DNA from 2 places in the Arthrobacter sp. GW460-12-1-14-TSB2 genome. Region 2 is predicted to be linked to the other one. Evidence: predicted binding sites of a transcription regulator. Region 2 holds the regulator's gene; the other holds the start of a gene.
What was found. The regulator HrcA, encoded in region 2, represses chaperone genes, less so after heat shock. The targets are predictions, from matches to a motif close to TTNGCACTCGNNNNNNNCGAGTGCNAA.

Region 1: the regulator HrcA is predicted to act here: its motif matches at 1,855-1,881, upstream of groES (co-chaperone GroES).

What each region holds. Positions count from the first base shown of each region.
Region 1 covers NZ_JBWKYC010000003.1:88,823-100,191, reverse strand. The annotation lists gene AC07YR_RS06085 (shikimate 5-dehydrogenase) at 1-98, shown strand, start outside; gene AC07YR_RS06080 (THUMP-like domain-containing protein) at 138-1,367, opposite strand; gene AC07YR_RS06075 (hypothetical protein) at 1,435-1,833, shown strand; gene groES (co-chaperone GroES) at 2,040-2,336, shown strand; gene groL (chaperonin GroEL) at 2,421-4,031, shown strand; gene AC07YR_RS06060 (LuxR C-terminal-related transcriptional regulator) at 4,264-5,904, shown strand; gene AC07YR_RS06055 (hypothetical protein) at 5,997-6,344, shown strand; gene AC07YR_RS06050 (flavin-containing monooxygenase) at 6,341-7,456, shown strand; gene AC07YR_RS06045 (DUF389 domain-containing protein) at 7,503-8,471, opposite strand; gene AC07YR_RS06040 (acyltransferase family protein) at 8,688-10,760, shown strand; gene AC07YR_RS06035 (acyltransferase family protein) at 10,760-11,369, shown strand, end outside.
Region 2 covers NZ_JBWKYC010000001.1:340,226-349,834, forward strand. The annotation lists gene AC07YR_RS01630 (PhoH family protein) at 1-276, opposite strand, end outside; gene AC07YR_RS01635 (GerMN domain-containing protein) at 652-1,614, shown strand; gene AC07YR_RS01640 (16S rRNA (uracil(1498)-N(3))-methyltransferase) at 1,620-2,396, opposite strand; gene dnaJ (molecular chaperone DnaJ) at 2,399-3,526, opposite strand; gene hrcA (heat-inducible transcriptional repressor HrcA) at 3,621-4,634, opposite strand; gene AC07YR_RS01655 (DUF3097 domain-containing protein) at 4,895-5,746, shown strand; gene AC07YR_RS01660 (DUF4870 domain-containing protein) at 5,892-6,311, shown strand; gene hemW (radical SAM family heme chaperone HemW) at 6,355-7,584, opposite strand; gene lepA (translation elongation factor 4) at 7,621-9,474, opposite strand.

The DNA.
Region 1 (11,369 bases), on a different contig from region 2:
CCACCATCCAGGCCCTGGAGCAGTTTGTGCTGTACACCGGCGTCCGGCCCACGGACGAGCAGGTCCGCGCGGCCGAAGACTTCATGCGCGCCCAGTAGCAGGCCATGCCCAGGCATGCCCGGTCACCGGGCAGCAGGCTACCTGGGCTGCACCGGCTGCACCGAAATGGCCACCCGGTCCTCGCCGATCCTGGTGAGGACCAGGGTGGCTGTCTTTTTGCCCTTTGACCCCTTGCCTCCGGCGAGGAGCTGCTTGCGGAGTTCCTCCGGCGTGACCGATGTGCCCCGTTTCTTGATGTCCAGCACGCCGATGTTGTGCTGCTTCACCCACGCCTTGAGGGCCTTGACGTTGAACGGCATCACCTCCAGGACCTTGTAGGCCCTGGCAAACGGGGTGTCCACGAGCTCCGGTGCGCAGATGTAGGCAATGTGTTCGTCCACGAGGTGGCCGTTCAGCCGCGCCGCGACATCCGCCACGAGCCCGGCCCGGATGACGGCCCCGTCGGGCTCGTACAGGTAGCCCTCCACCGGACCCACGGGGGCCACCGGTCCGCCGTCGAACCCTTCCGCGCTGGTGATTTCGGCAGCGCCCTGCGGGCCCAGGAGCAGGGCGGCCCGCCGGATGCCGGGGCGGCTGACCGCATTGAACCACAGTGTCACTTCGGTGACGTCGCCGCCTACCGAGACCCACTGTGCCTCGCAACCGGCAGGGACGGATTCGTGCGGCATGCCGGGCCCCATCTTCACGCCTACCGCGCGCCCGGATTCGGCGAGGGATTCCACGAAGGACAGCGGCGGCGAGAATTCCTCCGGATCCCAGATCCGGCGCGTGCCCGAGGTGGAGGTGGTGCGGCGGGCCGGGTCCAGCCAGACGCCGCCCACGCCGTCGAGCGGGACGGAGGTGGCATCGGAGTGAACCACACTGGCGTGGGGGAAGGGAATCAGGTTCATGGTGGCGCAGGCGGCAGTGGTTTCGTCCATTTCCACTGCCGTGACCCGGATGTCCATGGAGGCCAGCGCCATGGCATCGGCGCCCAGCCCGCAGCCGAGATCCGCCACGTGCTCGATTCCCGCGGAGGCGAACCGTTCAGCATGCCGGGCGGCGACATTGAGGCGCGTGGCCTGTTCAAGGCCCGCCTGGGTGAAGATCATCTGCCGGGCGAATTCGCCGAATTTGGCCTCAGCCTTGGTCCGCAGCCTGGACTGGGTGAGGACTGCCGAGACGAGCGCGGGGGAGTGGCCGGCTTTCCGGAGCGACTCATTGAGCCGGAACGCATCGTCCTCCCGGTACGGCCCCAGCGACGCCAGCAGCTCCCAGCCTTCGCTGGTCAGGAGCGGGGCGATCAGGTCCTGCGGTGCGTCAGCCATGTCATCAAGCCTAATCGAGAAGACTCATCGGGCAGCCCGGCACCCCTGTACGGATAGGGTTGGAGGCATGGAAGACAGCGCAGGGCCGCAGCCACCCGTAGAAGATCAACGCAATGACCACCACCAGCACACGGGCCTTGCCAGGTACGCCCGCCCCGCGCTGATCGCCGGTGCCGCCATCGCCGTCGTCTGCCTGGCGCTCCTGGTGATCATCTTCTTCCTGGACTCCTTCAACGCAACCGTGTACTCCGTGGGCGGCAAGAACATCCAGGACGACACCGACGAGGCGCGGCAAATCCGCGAGTCGTACGCCGCTGTCCGCGCAGGAGGCCTCGTGTTCCTGGTCGCCTCGGTCGCCACGGCGCTCGCCGCCGCCGTCGTGCTGTACCGGAACCGCAACGTTACGAACGACGACGACACGGACGACGGCGACGACGTCGACTTTGAGGACCTGGCAGGTCGCTAGGCGTTCACCGCGGACGAAATTCTGGCACTCGCCTTGACCGAGTGCTAACGACTTACATAGAGTCGTCATTAGCACTCTCCCTAGGAGGGTGCTAATACATGAAGAACTGCCAGCCACGCTGCTGCCGGCACCGCGACGACGGTTTGCATGCATAGGCGCAACAGTTTTCCAGTCCATGAATTTGCTGACGAAAAGGAGAGGTCCGAGTGTCGGTCTCTATTAAGCCTCTTGAGGATCGTATTGTTGTCCGCCCGCTCGAAGCCGAGCAGACCACGGCTTCCGGCCTGGTTATCCCGGACTCCGCACAGGAGAAGCCGCAGGAAGGCGAAGTTGTTGCAGTAGGCCCCGGCCGCTTCGACGACAACGGCAACCGCGTTCCGGTCGACGTCGCCGTCGGCGATGTTGTTATTTACTCCAAGTACGGCGGAACCGAAGTCAAGACCGGCGGCACCGAGTACCTCGTGCTGTCCGCCCGCGACGTTCTGGCGATCGTCGTAAAGTAACTCTTTGACCCCGCGCCGCCGATCCGTCTGATTCATTTCTGACTGGTCAGCGGCGCGGGGTTTCTGTCTCGAAAGGACACAACCATGGCAAAGCAGCTTGCGTTTAACGACGCTGCCCGCCGGTCGCTTGAAGCCGGCATCGATAAGCTCGCCAACACTGTCAAGGTGACGCTTGGCCCGCGCGGCCGCAACGTCGTGCTGGACAAGAAGTGGGGCGCTCCCACCATTACGAACGACGGTGTGACCATCGCCCGCGAAGTCGAACTGGATGACCCGTTCGAAAACCTTGGCGCTCAGCTGGCCAAGGAAGTCGCCACCAAGACCAACGACGTCGCCGGCGACGGCACCACCACCGCCACCGTCCTGGCGCAGGCACTGGTCAAGGAAGGCCTGCGCAACGTTGCAGCCGGCGCCGCTCCGGGCCAGATCAAGCGCGGCATCGAGGTCTCGGTTGAGGCCGTCGCAGCACGCCTGCTCGAGAACGCCCGTCCCGTTGAAGGCACCCAGGTTGCGAACGTCGCAGCCATCTCCGCCCAGAGCGATGAGATCGGCGAGCTCCTGGCCGAGGCTTTCGGCAAGGTCGGCAAGGATGGTGTGATCACCATTGAGGAGTCCTCCACCACGCAGACCGAACTGGTCCTCACCGAGGGCATGCAGTTCGACAAGGGCTACCTGTCCCCGTACTTCGTCACCGACGCGGAACGCCAGGAAGCAGTACTCGAAGACGCCCTCATCCTGATCAACCAGGGCAAGATCTCCTCGGTGCAGGACTTCCTGCCGCTGCTGGAAAAGGCGCTGCAGAGCTCCAAGCCGCTGTTCATCATTGCCGAGGACGTTGAAGGCGAAGCCCTCTCCACCCTGATCGTCAACCGCATCCGCGGCACCCTGAACGTTGTTGCCGTCAAGGCTCCCGGCTTCGGCGACCGCCGCAAGGCCATGCTGCAGGACATCGCGACGCTCACCGGCGCACAGGTTGTTTCCCCGGAACTCGGCCTGAGCCTGGACTCCGTTGGCCTCGAGGTGCTCGGCACTGCCCGCCGCATCACGGTCACCAAGGACAACACCACCATCGTTGACGGCGCCGGATCGGCCGAGGACGTTGCGGCACGCGTTGCCCAGCTGCGGGCCGAGCTGACCCGCACCGACTCGGACTGGGACAAGGAAAAGCTCCAGGAGCGCCTGGCCAAGCTGGCCGGCGGCATCGGCGTGATCAAGGTTGGCGCAGCCACCGAGGTTGAGCTGAAGGAAAAGAAGCACCGCATCGAGGACGCCGTGTCCTCCACCCGCGCTGCCCTCGAAGAAGGCATCGTAGCCGGTGGCGGTTCCGCCCTCATCCACGCCCTGAAGGCACTGGACGAGGATCCGTCGGTCACCGCGCTCGAAGGTGACGCAGCAGCCGCTGTGGGCATCGTGCGCCGCGCCCTGGTCCAGCCTGTGCGCTGGATCGCCCAGAACGCCGGCTTCGACGGCTATGTCGTCGCTGCCAAGGTCGCGGAATCCGCCATCCACCACGGCTTCAACGCCAAGACCGGCGAGTACGAAGACCTCATCGCTGCCGGCGTCATCGACCCCGTCAAGGTGACGCGCGCAGCCCTCCGCAACGCGGCTTCCATCGCAGCGCTGGTTCTCACCACCGAGACCCTCGTTGTCGAAAAGCCGGCCGACGAGGACGAGCACGCAGGCCACAAGCACTAGCTTGCAGGCAGTGCTGTGCTTTACTAGCGCAGCAAAAAGGCCGGTCCGGCCGGGCGGTTCCCAGGAACCGCTCACGCCGGGCCGGCTTTTTCGCGCCCGTTTGAACCCCTTTGCATTCTGTCTTACACCTCTTTTCACCCCGGTCCGGGGCTTGCTGCCGGAGCTTGTGCACCCGGCACCCCCGGCGTACCGTGGCGCTTAGATGGAGCTCGGAAGGGTGCGGGGAGGCATCATGGCAACGTCCGAAGCCGGCCTGGACAGGGGCCGAGCCGCCTTCGAGGAACATCGCTGGACCGACGCCGTCGAGCACTTCCTCGATGCCGACCAGAGCGGGGGGCTCCCCGCGCCGGACCTCGAGCGCCTGGCCACCGTGGAAATCCTGACCGGCAAAACCGACGCCGGAATCGACACCCTCACCCGCGCGCACGAGGAGTACCTCGTCGTCGGCGACGTGGCGGGCGCGGCCCGTTGCGCCGGGTGGATCGGCATACACCTGATGAACGCGGGCCAGCCGGCCCGCAGTACGGGATGGTTCGCCCGCGCCGGACGGCTGGTGGCTGAGCTGAACGAACCCTGCGCAGTGGAGGGGCTGCTGCTGATGCCCACGGCACTGGGCATGCTGTTCGGAAGCAACCCCGAAGGTGCCCGCCGGGTGTTCACGGACGCCCTGGCCATCGGGGAGAAGTTCCAGGACCGGGACCTCATCTCGCTTTCGTTGCTGGGAACGGGCCAGGCCTGCGTGGCGCTCGGTGACATCAGCACCGGCGTCGGGCTCCTTGATGAGGTGATGGTCGCGGTAACCGCCGGGGAGCTCTCGCCAGTCCCCTCCGGGATCATCTACTGCGCCGTCATCGGCACCTGCCACCTGGCCTTCGATCTGCGCCGCGCCCTGGAGTGGACGGCCGCACTGGACCGGTGGTGCGGCGGACGGCCGGACATGGTCCTGTTCAGCGGCCAGTGCCAGAGCCACCGCGCCGACCTGTACCGGCTGCACGGGGCCTGGGATGACGCCGTCAGCGCCGCCAAGGACGCGCAGCGGCTGTCTGCGGCGGGGGATTACCAGGCCCTCTACGGCGGCTACTACCAGCAGGGCGAAGTGGAACGGCTGAGGGGTGAGTTCGCGGCGGCAGAGGATTGCTACCGGCAGGCGGCGCGCAGCGGCTATGAGCCCCAGCCGGGACTCGCGCTGCTCAAGCTGGCCCGTGGAGAGGTCCCCGCCGCGCAGACCCTCATCCGCAGGGCAGCAGACGCTGCCGACCTGGCCACGCGCCGCCACTTGCTGCCGGCGCTCGTGGAAATAGAACTGGCCGCGGGGGACACAGCCGCTGCGAGTCGGGCCGCCGACGAACTGGCCTCCGTGGCGCAGGACTGCGGGATGCCGATGCTGCAGGCTGCGTCCTGCCAGGCCGGCGGGGCCGTCCTGCTCGCCGAAGGAGAACCCGCCCTGGCGCAGCCGGTCCTGCGACGGGGGTGGACGCTCTGGCGGGAACTGGGCGTTCCGTTCGAAGCTGCGCGCTGCCGCACCCTTGTGGGCCAGGCCTGCCGCGCATCCGGCGACGACGATTCGGCGGTGATGGACTTCGAAGCGGCACACGCGGAATTCCTTGCCCTCGGCGCCGCCCCCGCCGCTGCCTGGGCAGCGTCGCTCCAGGACACTCCGGCGCATGACGCGCAGCCCGGACCCCTCACGCCGCGTGAACTCGAAGTGCTCCGGCTCGTGGCCTCCGGGATGGCCAACCGGGCGATCGCCGGGGAGCTCTACCTGAGTGAAAAGACCGTGGCCCGGCATGTCAGCAACATATTGCTCAAGCTGGGGCTGCAGTCCAGGGTGGCCGCCACAAAGTACGCCTACGACCACGGGCTCACAGCGTAAGCCGGGGCTGCATATAACTGCCCAGCCTGCTCGCTGAAACTTACATATTTCTGCCGACGCGGAGCGCAAGGTCGCGGAACTAGTGTCGAACTATGAACCTTCCCGTCCTGGCCGGCACACTCTCGACCGTGCTGTTCGCCCTTGGCCTGCTGCCGATGCTTCTCAAGGCAGTGCGGACCCGTGATTTGGCGTCCTATAGCCTCAGCAGCCTGGTCCTGAGCAATGTGGCCAACGCTGTCCATTCCGTGTACGTCTTCCACCTCCCGGCCGGCCCGATCTGGCTGCTTCACGCGCTCTACGTGCTGGCCTCCGCGCTGATGCTGGTGTGGTGGCTGCGCTACCAGGCTGAACGGTGCGGTCCGGAGCCACGGCGTCCGCGAAGTGACCGGGACGGTTCATTGAATGAACCCATAGCGGTTGAACAGGAGGCACTGCAATGAGCAACAATAACGACGACGGGTCTGCAGTCGAAGTGCTCGACACCCTGGTCATCGGAGGGGGCCAGTCCGGCCTGGCCATCGGCCACTACCTCACGCGCCAGGACCGGAAATTCCTCATCCTGGATGCGAATCCGAGAATCGGTGACGCCTGGCGGCAGCGCTGGGACACCCTGCGGCTGTTCACGCCGGCCAAGTACGACGGCCTTCCCGGCATGCCGTTTCCGGGAGACAGGTTGTCCTTTCCCGGCAAAGACGACCTCGCTGACTACCTTGAAGGCTACGCCGCCACCTTTGACCTTCCGGTGCGTACCGGGATCCGGGTCGAGAGGCTATGGCGGGAACAGGGGCGGTTCGTCGCGGTCTCCGGCGGCCGCCGCTGGGAAGCCGGCAACGTCGTTGTGGCGACCGGCTGCACGCAGGCGCCCAGGCTGCCGGACTTTGCGTCCGGGCTGGATCCGTCCATCGTCCAGCTGCACTCCAGCGAATACCGGAATCCTGGCCAGCTCCGGCAAGGGCGCGTCCTCGTCGTGGGGCTAGGCAACTCGGGAGCCGAAATTGCCCTGGAAGTGAGCAGGACGCACCCCACGGTGGTCGCAGGAAAGCCGAGCGGAGAGCTGCCCGTGCGCCACGGCAGGAACGCCGCGCGCTTCGCCCTGCCAGTGGTGCGGTTCCTGGGGGTCCACGTGCTCACCGTCGACAATCCGCTGGGTCGTAAGGCTGCACAGCACAAACTGGCGCATGCCGACCCCCTGATCAGGACGAAACGCAAGGACCTTGCTGCCGCGGGCGTCGACATTGTGCCCCGGGTGACTGGAGTGCAGGATGGGCGGCCTGTTGTGGCGGGCAGCCCCCTCGATGGGGTGTCCAACGTGATCTGGTGCACCGGCTACCGCGAGTCCTTCGACTGGATTGAACCGCAGGTGTTCGACGACGGCGGCCGGCCCCGGCAGCACCGCGGCGTGGCCACGGACCTGCCGGGACTGTTCTTCCTCGGCGAGGAATTCATGTATGCCGCGACATCGGCTACTCTCATCGGTGCATGCCGGGACGCCCGGTATCTGGCGGGAAAGATCCCGGCTGCAACCTCGTTGACCTCGCCGTCGTTGGCCTAGGGGCCTGCCTTCGCGCCGTCGCTGGCCTTGGCTCGGGGGCTCGGGGCTAGCTCCGGGCGCGCAGCGCCTGGCGCCTCAGCCTCCGGGCCATTCCGTCCGGCAGGCGTTTGGTGATGAGGCGGTAGAAAATGAGCACGGCAAGCGCCGATACCACAATGCCCACAAGGTTGAGCAGCAGCTGCAGGGCGGACCCCGCCGCTTTTTGGTACTCGCCGAGGACGAGCGCCACGGCCACGAACCCTGCGGCGGGAACGGTGGTCACGGAAATGAAGACACCGATCAGGGCGGCGGACCGCCGGCTGATGACGGAGAGCATCCCGGCGGCACCGGCCAGCACGGCAACGATCAGCGAATAAGGCCCGGGGTGGTAGATGAACTCGACGGCGGATCCGGTGTCGAGGGTGTCGGCGGGGAAGAGCCCCAGAGGCACGGACAGCCAGGCCGTCAGCGCCGCCAGGAGCATTGCCACGGGAAAGCCGACCCCCAACGCCAGCGCGGCACTGCGTCCCAGTTTCCATTTGCGCTGGGCTATGGCGACGGCAAGGGCTGCAAGCGGTCCGAATTCGGGTCCAACGGCCATGGCCCCGACGATGGCGATGGTGGAATTCGTGACAATCCCGATCGCGGCCAGCTGCGTCGCAAGGACCAGGAACGCCAAATAGCTCCATGTGAGCCGCGAATCCTCGCCCGTCTGGCGCGTCACCTCGTCCCAGATCATGGCGTCCGCCCCGTCTCCCGGCGCAGCGGCTTCAGCCCGGTCGGCGAGCCGGGATAGCATGAGCTCCGGCATGGAAATGGCAATAGAGCCAAGTTCCTGGATCTTCAGGACATGCAGCTTTTCCAGCAGCTCTTCTACTGCTTCCCTGGCCATATGGACCACTACGACGTCGCCCGGCGGATGGATGGACGCGCCCTTGTGCACGGCTACTTCGGCCGCGCCAGTCTGCTGGGTGCAGCTTTCCACCACCAGGTCGGAGAGCTCAGGGGGAGTGCAGATACGCACCTGAACGATCACTATGGCCACTCCTCAGCATTTCCGGGTTCCACCATCCCGCTTCGTCACCAGCCTAGTTTCCCGGCCCGCCCCCGAAGGCGCATTCCTCTGGAAACTCCCAGTTTGGAGTGCCTTAATGAAAGGTGGGGGGTTCTCTTCTCCCGCGCCGCCGATTGGCGATGAAAGTTACGAATCGGTAACATGGATGCTTTGGTTGTCCGCTTGAGGGGTTTTTCTATGTCTGTAGCGAGAGCCCTAGCCTCGCCGCGCCGCAGTGGCGCCGGAGCTGGACCGAGCCGAAAGTCAAAGTTCAGGCCCGAAATCCAAGGCCTGCGGTCGCTGGCTGTGCTGATGGTGGTTAGCTATCACGTCTGGTTTGGCCGGGTCTCCGGCGGGGTTGACGTGTTCCTGCTGATCTCTGCTTTCCTGATGACCCTGCAGTTTGTGGGCAAATATGAGCAGGGCAGGCCAATGGCACTTATCAAGCACTGGCTGCACCTGTTCCGGCGCCTCTTGCCGGCGGCGGTCACTGTCATCGCGGCAACTTTGGCAGTGAGCTACCTGGTACTGCCGCGCACGCGCTGGCTGGACATTGTGGACCAAGCCTGGGCGTCCCTGTTCTACTATGAAAATGCTTTGCTCCAGTCTCGTGCAGTGGACTACTACGCGATGGACCATAGCCTGGCCAGCCCATTCCAGCACTTCTGGTCCCTATCCATCCAAGGCCAAATCTTCATTCTCTGGCCACTGATCTTTGCCGGCGCAGCAGTTGTGGCCAAGCGCTACCGTCTGAGGTACCGCATATTGCTCTGCTACATTTTTGCGTGCATCTTCCTGGTGTCGCTGGCGTACTCGATTTTCTTCACCTTGACAAACCAGGCACAAGCCTATTTCGACACTGGCGCGCGGTTGTGGGAATTTGCCCTTGGCACACTGGTCGCTTTGATTCTCCCCGGTCTACGCATTCCCAGGGCCGTGCGCATAGTCCTCGGTTGGGTGGGCATCGTGGCCATGCTGACTTGTGGAATTTTGCTGAATGTCCAAGCTGCATTTCCCGGCGTGGCAGCCCTCTGGCCCACGCTCGCTGCGGCGTGCGTCATCGTAGCGGGACAAACGGCAAGCCGGTTTGGTGTTGACCGAATTTTGAGTGCCGGCCTTTTAGTCCGCCTAGGTGACAACTCTTACGCCCTATACCTGTGGCACTGGCCAATCCTGGTCATTGCGCTGGCGGCAACAGGCCGCGACCATGCCGGTCCTGTCTCAGGAAGCATCATTATTGTCCTGTCGATGGGACTGGCGTTCCTGACCACCAAATTCATCGAGAAGCCCTGGCGTGAATGGCAGTGGCCGGAAGTCAACAGGCGTCGTGCACTTCTCGCCGTCTGCGCTTGTCTCGTCACTGTCGCGCTTCCGTTGACGGCAATCCAAATGCAGCAGCGCTTTGCTGCCCAGGCGGCACAGGCCGCTGCGCAGAGAAACAATCCCGGCGCGCAGGCCTTGGTCCCCGGGTTTGTTGACCAGAGTGACAGGGATGCGGAGATACTCCCAACACCGGAGCAGTTGCCTTTGGACTGGGCCACGCTGTCCGGCCCCTGCACCGGTGACCTGGAACCGGAGGACGATACGGTCAGGGACACATGCAGCCAGAGTGGGGAACCCGGAAATTCGGCAAAGTCGGTGTTGGTCCTAGGTGATTCCCACGCCCAGCAATGGCTTGCAGCTATAGGAGAGATCGGCCAACAAAAGGGTTGGACCGTCTATGCGATGCTCAAGGGCGGGTGCCAGGTTCAGCCGTCAACACCGGAACTGGAACAGACGAACCCCGAGTGCGGGAGGTACAACGACGCGGTTCGGGAACAGATTGCCAAGAACCCGCCAGACGCCATCATGGTCGTCGGCACCGCAGCGGCGCCGTCGTCCCCGGCCGAAATCCTCACCCCTGGACTTGAAGAAAGCGCCAGATCATGGACGGACCGGGGAATCGATGTTGTTGCTATCCGCGACAATCCCCGTTTCGACTTCAATATCGCCGACTGCATTGTGAGCAAGGGTAAGGACAGTCCAGATTGCAGGCTCGGGCAGGCCGACCTGCTGGCAGCGGAGAGCCCCTTTGCTTCTTTGGAAGGGAGGATTCGCGGCCTAGCCTTTGTTGACATGACGGATCTGATCTGTGACGGAACCTACTGCCCAGGCGTTGTCGGAAATACATTCGTCTATTTGGACAACAATCACCTCACCCGTACGTACGTCGCCAGCATGTCATCCACTTTTGGAGAAAGGCTGATGGCGGCAACGGGCTGGAAGGACTAATGGGGACGGAAACCACGAGCAAAAGGAACAGGACGAACAAGGCAGCCGGGAAGGGGTACCGCCCAGAAGTCCAGGGGCTCCGGGCACTCGCCGTCCTGATGGTGGTCACGTACCACGTCTGGCTGGGCCGGGTGTCCGGCGGTGTGGACATCTTCCTGCTGATCTCCGCATTCCTGCTCACCCTCTCGTTCGTGCGTAAAGTGGAAAGCGGCAGCCCCCTCAAACTGGTCAGCCACTGGCTGCACCTGTTCAAACGGCTGCTGCCGGCCGCCGTCGTCGTTATCCTCGGTGTCCTGGCGGGCACTTGGGCCATCCTTCCCCAAAGCCGCTGGCCGGACGTCCTGGAGCAGGCGTGGGCCTCCCTGCTCTACCGGCAGAACTGGCTGCTCGCGGACTCGGCGGTTGACTACTACGCCCAGGACCACTCGGGCGCGAGCCCGCTCCAGCATTTCTGGTCACTCGCCATTCAGGGGCAGGTCTTTATCCTGTGGCCCCTGGTGTTTGCCGGAGCAGCCGCACTGCACCGCGTCCTGCGCCGGCCGGCGGTCAGCTACCGCCTGCTGCTGGCCCTTGCCTTCGGCGTAATCTTCGCTGCGTCGCTGGCCTATT
Region 2 (9,609 bases):
TCCCCTTACTTCGTGGAGCAGGCGCATGATCCTGGGAACGTCGGCCGCGGGGCCGCTGATGGCCAGTTCATTGCCGCGGACATGGAAATCCACGGCAGGAAACTGTTCTTCGATAAAACGGAGGGCCTCGTCGTGACTGCCGAGGGACTGAACCATCTGTTCGGAGTTGTCGAAGATGACCACCTCCGTCCGGACACCGGGAAGACTGTGGGGAAATTCACCTGTGGTGCGCTCACCGGCGCTGAACCGGGGCCTTCCGTTTGTTGCTTCAGTCATGGTGCCGGCCTGCGGGCCTCTGGTCCCCTCCAGTTAGGAAAATTGTTTCTCTGGCCGATCACTTCGCTCCCGCTGCTTCAGCGTCGGACTCCGTGCGCGGCCGAGTCCTTATATCTTACGCCAGTAAGCCGTCCGGGGGCCGCGGGGCGTGGCTGCCGGGCGTTTGGCCGCGACCGCTTCGTTGCAGATTCCCGTCATTAGGTATCAACTTCGTATCGGCCTCGTATCGTTCCCGTTGCAGTTCGGCAATCCGTCCGCAAACGCCGCAGGGCGCCTGGGACTCTATGTAATGCTGGAATCCATCGCGGGCTTTCGCCCGTCTTGAACCACTTCATCGGCAACGTTTATCAGGACAGGGCAGGTACCGGGATCACCATGGAGACCAGGAAACCACGACGCCGGCAGACAGCAGGAGGCGGGCGGACACGTTCCGCAGTGCTCCTGTTTGTGCTGCCCGCTGCCATGGTGCTGTCCTCCTGCGTCGCCACTCCCCAGCCGTCCTTGAACACCGCTGCCAGCACCCCCCAGACAGTCACCGGATCCGCCACCGCGGGCGTTCCCAGCACGAGTGCCCCACTGGAAACCACGCAGGCTTCCAACAAGGCACCCGTGTACTGGATCGGCCGCAGCAACGAGAACGTCTACCTGTACCGCGAATTCCGGGATGTCCCGGAGCAGGAAAACCCTGTCACCAGGGCCCTGCGCTCCATGATGTCGGACAAGCCGCTGGATCCCGACTTCTTTACCCCGTGGCAAAACCCGAAGAAGCTGGCAACGTCGATCTCCGGCAAGAACGTCATCACGGTGGACGTCTCACCGGATGCCTTCAACAGCAACCTCGACGAGGACATGGCCAAGCGGGCCATCCAGCAGCTGGTCTACACGGCAACGGCCGCGGGAGCGAGCTCAGGGCTGGTGGACTCGGGCCAGCAAATCCAGGTGGTCATCCTGGTTGACGGGCACACCGATTACCTCGCCTTCAACCACGTTCGGCTGGGCAGTCCCACTCCGCGCGGGGCAGGCATGGTGGCCCCGGTCTGGATCATCGATCCCCAGGAAGGTGTGGGCGTCCCCGACGGCAGCGTCAAGATCAGCGGACGGAGCACGCTGCCCGGGGGCAAACTTCGGTGGAAAATCCTGAAAGTCGACGGCAGCAGCGACAAGACCGCCTATTTGGGCGGCGAAGTCACTGCCTCGGCAGACCAGGCACAGTCCGGACTTTTCTCGATGAATGTCAACCTGGCGCCGGGAAATTATGAGATCCGGGTATTCCAGGTCGACCCGGGGAACCCCGACCGGGAACTGAACGTGGACTCCCGCGGTTTCAAGGTTTCCTAGCGGGGCTACCAGCGACCCAGGATGTCGCTGGCGAGCACCGTGGCGGCCGGTCCTGCCGTGGATGACCTCAGTACATGGTGGCCAAGGAGCGCCGTCACGGCACCGGCCCCGCACAGCCTGGTAACCTCCCGCGGACTGATGCCCCCTTCGGGCCCCACAATCAGCAGGATTTCGCGCGGCCCCGGCTCCGGTGCCCCGGCGTTGTTCTCGCACCACGCCTCGAGCACGCTCCGCAGCGGACGCACGGCATCCTCATGGAGGATGATGGCCAGGTCCGCGGCGGAGACTGCGGCCTGAAGTCCGGCACCGTCGACGGCGGCACGGACTTCAGGAATCCAAGCCCGCCGCGCCTGTTTGGCGGCTGCGGTCACCACGGACTGCCATTTGGCGTGGGCCTTCGCGGCCCGTTCGCCTTTCCACCGGACGATGGAGCGTTCGGACTGCCACGGGATGATCGCGTCGATCCCCAGTTCGGTGGCGGTTTCTGCGGCGAGTTCGTCCCGGTCCCCTTTGGCCAGTGCCTGGACCAGGACCAGGCGGAGGTCCGGGCGCTCCTCCGTGTCGAGGACTGAACACTCCACCGTCAGTTCACCTTGGCCAACGGCGGCGACCGTGCCGGTGAGCCTTTTGCCGGCGCCGTCGGCGATGTCAACGGATTCCCCCACGGCAATCCGCTTGACGGTGACCGCGTGCCTCGCCTCTGCGCCCTCGAGGACAAAGTGCGAACCGGGAACCTGGTGGTCCAGGGCTCCCGGGGTTGCGAAAAAGACAGGGTTGCTCACCGCTACAGGTTACCGAGCCGGTCCCGCAGCTTGGCGAAGACACCGCCGCTGGCGGAGAGTTTCCCTTCGGTGTACTGCTCGCCACGGAGTTTCGCGAGCTGCCGCAGCAGGTCTTCCTGCGCGGCATCAAGCTTGGCCGGGGTCTCGACCTGCAGGTGCACTTTCAGATCGCCGCGGCCGTAGCCCCGGAGGTGGGTGACGCCGAGCCCGCGAAGGGTGATGACCTCACCGGACTGGGTGCCCGCCTTGACGTCGATTTCCTGCTGGCCGTCGAAGGTGTCGAGGCTGAGTTCGGTGCCAAGGGCTGCGGCAGTCATCGGGATGTGCAGGGTCGCGTGAAGGTCATCGCCGTCGCGTACGTACGTCGCGTCATTGTTGACCCGGATCTCCACATACAGGTCGCCGGAGGGTCCGCCGGCAGGGCCGGCTTCGCCCTGGCCGCCAAGCTGGATCCGGGTTCCGGTGGCAACGCCGGCAGGGACCTTGACCGTCAGCGAACGCCGGCTGCGGATGCGGCCCTGCCCGTTGCATTCATTGCAGGGATCCTTGATGACGGTTCCGAAGCCTTCGCAGGAGCCGCAGGGCGCCGCCGTCATGACCTGGCCCAGGATGGAACGGACGGCCCGCTGGACCTGGCCGCTGCCCCCGCAGATGTCACAGCGCACGGGGTGGGTCCCGGGCTGGCAGCAGGAACCCTCGCAGGTGGGGCACGTTACGGCAGTGTCCACTTCGAGCTTCTTGTTGACGCCGAAGACGGCGTCGCGGAGGTCGATGCGGACGCTGATGAGGGCATCCTGCCCCCGGCGGACACGCGAGGCAGGTCCGGATGAGCCGCCCGCACCGAAGAAGGTGTCGAAGATGTCCTGGAAGGCGAAGCCCTGTCCCGAGTAGCCGGCGCCGCCAAAACCGTTATCGGTGCCGTTCTCGTTGCCGGTGGTGTCGTAGACGCGGCGCTTCTGCGGATCGGACAGCACTTCATAGGCGTGCGTGACAGCCTTGAAGCGGTCCGAGGCATCCTCACCGGGGTTCACGTCCGGGTGCAAAGTGCGCGCAAGCTTTCGGTAGGCCTTCTTGATCTCTTCGCCCGTCGCTTCGGGTGAGACTCCAAGAACGTCGTAGTGGCTGCTCAAAGTTCGTATCTCTTCCTGGTTGTACTGCCTGTGATGCTGCTGCCGCACCCCGGAAGCCGGGACACGGAGGCCGGGTTGGCTGATGAAGGGCCGGTCACGGCCCGAGGATCCTGGAAAGGTAGCGTGCCACGGCACGGACCGCGGCCATGGTGGTGGGATAGTCCATCCGGGTGGGGCCAAGGACGCCAACCTTGGCACTGGAACCGGGCCCGTAGCCTGTGGCCACCACCGAGGCTTCCGCGAGGCCGTCGTAGGGATTCTCCCGGCCGATGCTGACGGTCACGCCGCGGGGGTCCTGCGCCATTTCGCTGAGCAGGCGGAGCATGACCACCTGTTCCTCAAGCGCCTCGAGGACCGGGCCGATGCTCAGCGGGAAGTCAACGTTGGACCGCGCGAGGTTGGCGGTGCCGGCCATGACCATCCGCTCTTCGCGGGTGCTGCTGGCCAGGGCATCCAGGCCGCGGGCCAGCGCCTGGGCGGCGTGCCGGCGTGCCGGTTCGCAGCTTGCGACGACGGCGGGCAGCGCCTGCGGGAGCAGGCTCAGCGGCGTCCCCGACAGGCTTTTCAGGAACCGTGAGCGAAGGCCGGCAAGGGCCTCGTCGCTGAGTTCCTGGCCGACGTCGATGACCCGCTGCTCGACCTTTCCGGTGTCCGCAATCAGGACGGTGAGGACCTGGCGCGGCGCCAGCAGCACGAACTCGATGTGCCGCACCATGGCACGACTGAGGTGCGGATACTGCACCACGGCCACCTGGTTGGTCAGCTGCGACAGCAGCCGCACCGTGCGTTCCAGGACGTCGTCCAGGTCTTCCGATCCTTCGAGCAGCGTCTGGATGGCCCGGCGTTCCGCCTGCGACAGCGGCTTGACGGCGGAAATCTGGTCGACGAAGAGCCGGTAGCCCTTATCCGTGGGGATGCGCCCGGCGCTGGTGTGCGGCGCCGTGATTAGGCCCTCATCTTCCAGGGCCGCCATGTCATTGCGGATCGTGGCGCTGGAGACCCCCAGATGGTGCCTCTCCACCAGGGCCTTGGAGCCCACAGGTTCGCGGGAATGGACGTAGTCCTCCACGATGGCGCGCAGTACTTCAAGCTTGCGTGGTTCGCTCATTCTCCACCTCCGATCGGCTTCACCCGGGCCGCGGACCGGCTCTGTCGCCTGCCAGATCCCGTCTACCGTTAGCACTCGTCATGTCTAAGTGCTAACCAGTCTAATATGAGTCGCCGCGTTGTTAGCATTGGTACCGCTCCGGGCGAAACTCCGGAGCAGGACAAGACATGCACCTCCGTGACGCCACGGGCGCCGCTGTTCCCCTTCTCCTGTTTCACTTTCTGTGTTCACTTTTTCTAGCGCAAGGTTGTGTCTATCCGATGTCGTACCAGAACTGGGGCCCGCAGGACATCACGGCTCCCCGGAAAACCGAGCTTCCCGAAGTGCCGGTTGAACGCGGCATGGTGCTGGAAGACGTGCAGTCCGGCTGGGTGGGCGCCGTCACCAGGGTGGAGAAGTCCGGCGGGATGCATGTTGTTGCCCTGGAGGACCGGCGCGGGAAGTCCCGCACGTTCCAACTTGGCTACGGGTTCCTCCTGGAGGGCCTGCCGATCCGGCTGATGCCCCCGGCACCGCGCGCCCAGGCAGCCTCCGGCACATCCGGCAGGACGGCCTCCGGATCCGTGCGGGTGGCAGGCCAGCGCGCCCAGGTGGCCAAGGCCAGCCGCATCTGGGTGGAAGGCAAACACGACGCCGAACTTGTGGAAAAGGTCTGGGGTGACGACCTCAGGGTGGAGGGCATCGTCGTCGAGCCCTTGCACGGAATTGACGATCTTACGGCTGCGGTAGCCGCATTCCGGCCGGGTCCGGGCCGGCGGCTGGGAGTGCTGGTGGACCACTTGGTTGCCAATTCCAAGGAATCACGGATCGCCGATGCCGTGATGGCGTCCCCGGGCGCTGCGGGCAACGTCCTCATCGTGGGCCATCCCTATGTGGATGTGTGGCAGGCCATTCGGCCGGCAGTGCTCGGCATCGACGCGTGGCCGGTTATTCCGCGGGGCGTGGACTGGAAGACCGGGATCCTGACAGCCTTCGGCTGGCCGCACGAGACTAAGGAAGACATTGGCCTCGGCTGGCAGAAGCTGCTGGGGGCGGTGCGTAGTTACGCCGACCTGGAACCGTCCCTGCTGGGCCGCGTGGAAGAGGTCATCGACTTCCTCACGGTGCCCTAGGCGGAAGTTACCAGTGCGTTAGGCGGAAGTCGAACTCTCCGAATGCACCCCCGACCCAGTATTCTTGATAAGGCGGTTGTTGCTCCTGTGGCAGCGTCCGCTTATCCGGGAACCACCGCACCACTGCAATCCGAAGGACGACACCTTGGCAGAAGACGCACGTGAACAACGGGACAACCAGGCCGGCCATGGCCAGCCCCAGTATCATGGTGTCCCCGCCAACGCCCTGCCGCTGACGGCCAACGAAGACCGGCAGTGGGCAACCCTCGCGCACTTCGGCGGCATCCTTGGGTGCGTCCCGTCGCTGTTGATCTACCTGATTTTCAAGGACCGCGGACCGTTCACGGCGCAGGAATCCAAGGAAGCGCTGAACTTCACCCTGCCTCCCACGATCGCTGCAGTCATCTGCAACATCCTGGTGCTGCTGCCGGTGGTGGGGAACATCTTCGCGGTGCTGGCCACACTGATTTGGATCGCCGTGACGTGCTTCTCCGTGGCAGCCGGGATCCATGTGAACCGCGGCCAGCCGCACCGCTACGACTTCAACCTGCGCTGGATCAAGTAACCGGCACAATCGAACACCGGCTTCGAGCACCGGCCGGGTGCGCTCAGTCGGGCAGGATCCTTCGCACCACGGCGTCGGCAAGCAGCCGGCCCTTCAAGGTGAGCACCAGCCGTCCGCGGAAGGCCGACACGGGATCCACCAGGCCATCCGCGATCAGCCCGGCGACGGCGTGCTGGCCGGACGTTCCCAGCCCGGACACATCGAGTCCGCTGCTGAGCCTGGCTTCGAGCATGACCCGCTCGACGTTCCGGGTTTCGGCGTCGAGCGTTTCCCGGCCCGCCGCCGGCGACACGCCGCCGGAAAGCCTCCCCGCGTACGCCGTAGGGTGCTTCACGTTCCACCAGCGGACTCCGCCGACATGTGAATGCGCACCGGGGCCGATCCCCCACCAGTCGTCACCACGCCAGTACGCCAGGTTGTGCCGGCAGGCCTGCTCCGGTGTGCGCGCCCAGTTGCTGACCTCGTACCAGCTCAGCCCTGCCTCGCCGATCAGCTGATCGCCGAGTTCGTATTTGTCGGCGTGGTCGTCGTCGTCGATTCCAGGGACTTCACCGCGGCGGATCTGGGCTGCCAGTTTGGTGCCGTCCTCCACGATGAGCGCATAGGCGCTGATATGGTCCGGCTCATAGGACAGCGCGGTCTCCAGCGAGTACCGCCAGTCGGCCAGGGACTCCCCCGGTGTTCCGTAGATCAGGTCCAGGCTCACGGCCAGTCCCGCCTCCCGCGCCCACCGCACCACCTGCGGCACGCGGCTGGGCGTGTGCGTGCGGTCCAGGACTTTGAGCACGTGCGGAACTGCTGATTGCATCCCGAAGGACACGCGGGTGAAGCCGGCATCAGCCAGCAGCTGGAGCGATTCAGGGGTGACGGAATCCGGATTGGCTTCGGTGGTGACTTCAGCCCCGGGCTCCAGCCCCCATACCTCGATGGCGGCGCCCAGGATCCGGGCGAGGTCTTCTGCGGGGAGCAACGTGGGCGTGCCGCCGCCGAAGAAGACAGTGCTCATGCGACGGTCCGGTAGCCCGGAGGTTTTGAGCACCTCCGCGGCCAGCCTCACCTCGGATATGGCGGTGGAGGCATACGCATCCTGGGACGCACCGCCGCCAAGTTCAGTTGCGGTGTAGGTGTTGAAGTCGCAATAACCGCAGCGGACGGCGCAGAACGGGATGTGCACGTAGAGCCCGAAGGCCCGGTCCGCCGCACCGTCTGCTGCTTGGGGAGGCAGCAGACCGTCCGACGGCGCCGGGTCACCCAGGGGAAGAACGCTAGGCATTGCGGCGGCTCCGCAGGGTTGCGGCGACGGTCATCACTACTTCTTGGCCTTGTCCTTGGATTCGTCCGTGGTCAGCGCGGCGATGAAGGCTTCCTGGGGAACCTCGACGCGGCCCACCATCTTCATCCGCTTTTTGCCTTCTTTCTGCTTTTCGAGCAGTTTGCGCTTACGCGATATGTCACCGCCGTAGCACTTGGCAAGGACGTCCTTGCGGATGGCACGGATGCTTTCACGGGCAATGATCCGGGAACCGATGGCAGCCTGGATCGGCACTTCGAACTGCTGGCGGGGAATGAGCTCACGCAGCTTGCCGGTCATCATCACACCGTAGGCGTAGGCCTTCTCCCGGTGGGTGATCGCACTGAAGGCGTCCACCTGTTCGCCCTGGAGCATGATGTCGACCTTCACAAGGTCGGCCACCTGGTCGCCGTCGGCCTTCCAGTCCAGCGAGCCGTAGCCGCGGGTCTTGGACTTCAGGATGTCGAAGAAATCGAAAACGATTTCAGCCAGCGGCAGGCGGTAACGGATTTCCACCCGGTCCTCGGAGAGGTAGTCCATGCCGCCCATCACGCCGCGCCGGCTCTGGCACAGCTCCATGATGGCCCCGACGAACTCGTTCGGCGCCAGGATGGTAGCGGACACCATCGGCTCACGGACCTCCGCGACCTTGCCGGTGGGGTATTCGCTGGGGTTGGTGACGTGGACAACCTTCTTGTCCTCCAGGGTGACCTCGTACTCCACGTTGGGGGCGGTGGAAATCAGGTCCAGCTTGTACTCGCGTTCGAGCCGTTCACGGGTGATTTCCAAGTGCAGGAGGCCCAGGAAACCGACGCGGAACCCAAAGCCCAGCGCAGCCGAGGTTTCCGGCTGGTACACCAGTGCGGCGTCGTTGAGCATGAGCTTCTCCAACGCGTCGCGGAGCACCGGGTAGTCGGTGCCGTCCAGCGGGTACAGGCCGGAGAAAACCATGGGCTTGGCGTCTGCGTAGCCCGGGAGTGACTGGGAAGCAGGCTTGGCCAGGTTGGTGACGGTGTCGCCCACCTTGGACAGGCGGACGTCCTTCACGCCGGTGATGAGGTAGCCCACTTCGCCGACGCCGAGGCCCTTGGACGGGGTGGGCTCCGGAGAGCTGACACCGATCTCAAGGAGTTCGTGCGTGGCGCGGGTGGACATCATCTGGATGCGTTCACGCGGGTGCAGCATTCCGTCGACCACCCGGACGTAGGTGACAACACCGCGGTAGGTGTCATAGACCGAGTCGAAGATCATGGCGCGGGCGGGGGCGTTCGGGTCGCCCACGGGGGCCGGCAGGTCACGGACGATCTTGTCGAGCAGCACTTCCACGCCCATGCCGGTCTTGCCCGAGACACGCAGCACGTCGTCGGGGTCGCCGCCGATCAGGTTGGCGAGTTCCTCCGCGTACTTCTCGGGCTGGGCCGCGGGAAGGTCGATCTTATTGAGGACCGGAATAATCGTGAGGTTGTTCTCCATCGCCAGGTACAGGTTGGCGAGGGTCTGGGCCTCAATGCCCTGGGCCGCGTCCACGAGCAAAACTGCACCTTCACAGGCAGCCAGGGAACGGGATACCTCGTAGGTGAAGTCGACGTGGCCGGGAGTGTCGATCATGTTCAGGGCATAGCTGGTGCCTTCAACTTCCCAAGGCATGCGGACTGCCTGGGACTTGATGGTGATGCCACGCTCACGTTCGATATCCATGCGGTCCAGATACTGGGCCTTCATGTCGCGGGACTGAACGACGCCGGTGTACTGCAACATGCGGTCAGCCAGAGTGGATTTACCGTGGTCAATGTGCGCAATGATGCAGAAGTTCCGGATGATGGCCGGATCTGTTGCGGCGGGCACCGGGGCGGTGCGGGCCATGGGAGACACGCAGGGTCCTTACTGTTGGCATTTCCGCGGCTGTGCTCAGGACGGCCGAAGCCGTCGCAGGACCTGCCGCACGTGAACTTATAGTGTCCCACGTCCTGCCCCCGCTCGGTGCATTGTTTGCGTGATCGGGCTGCG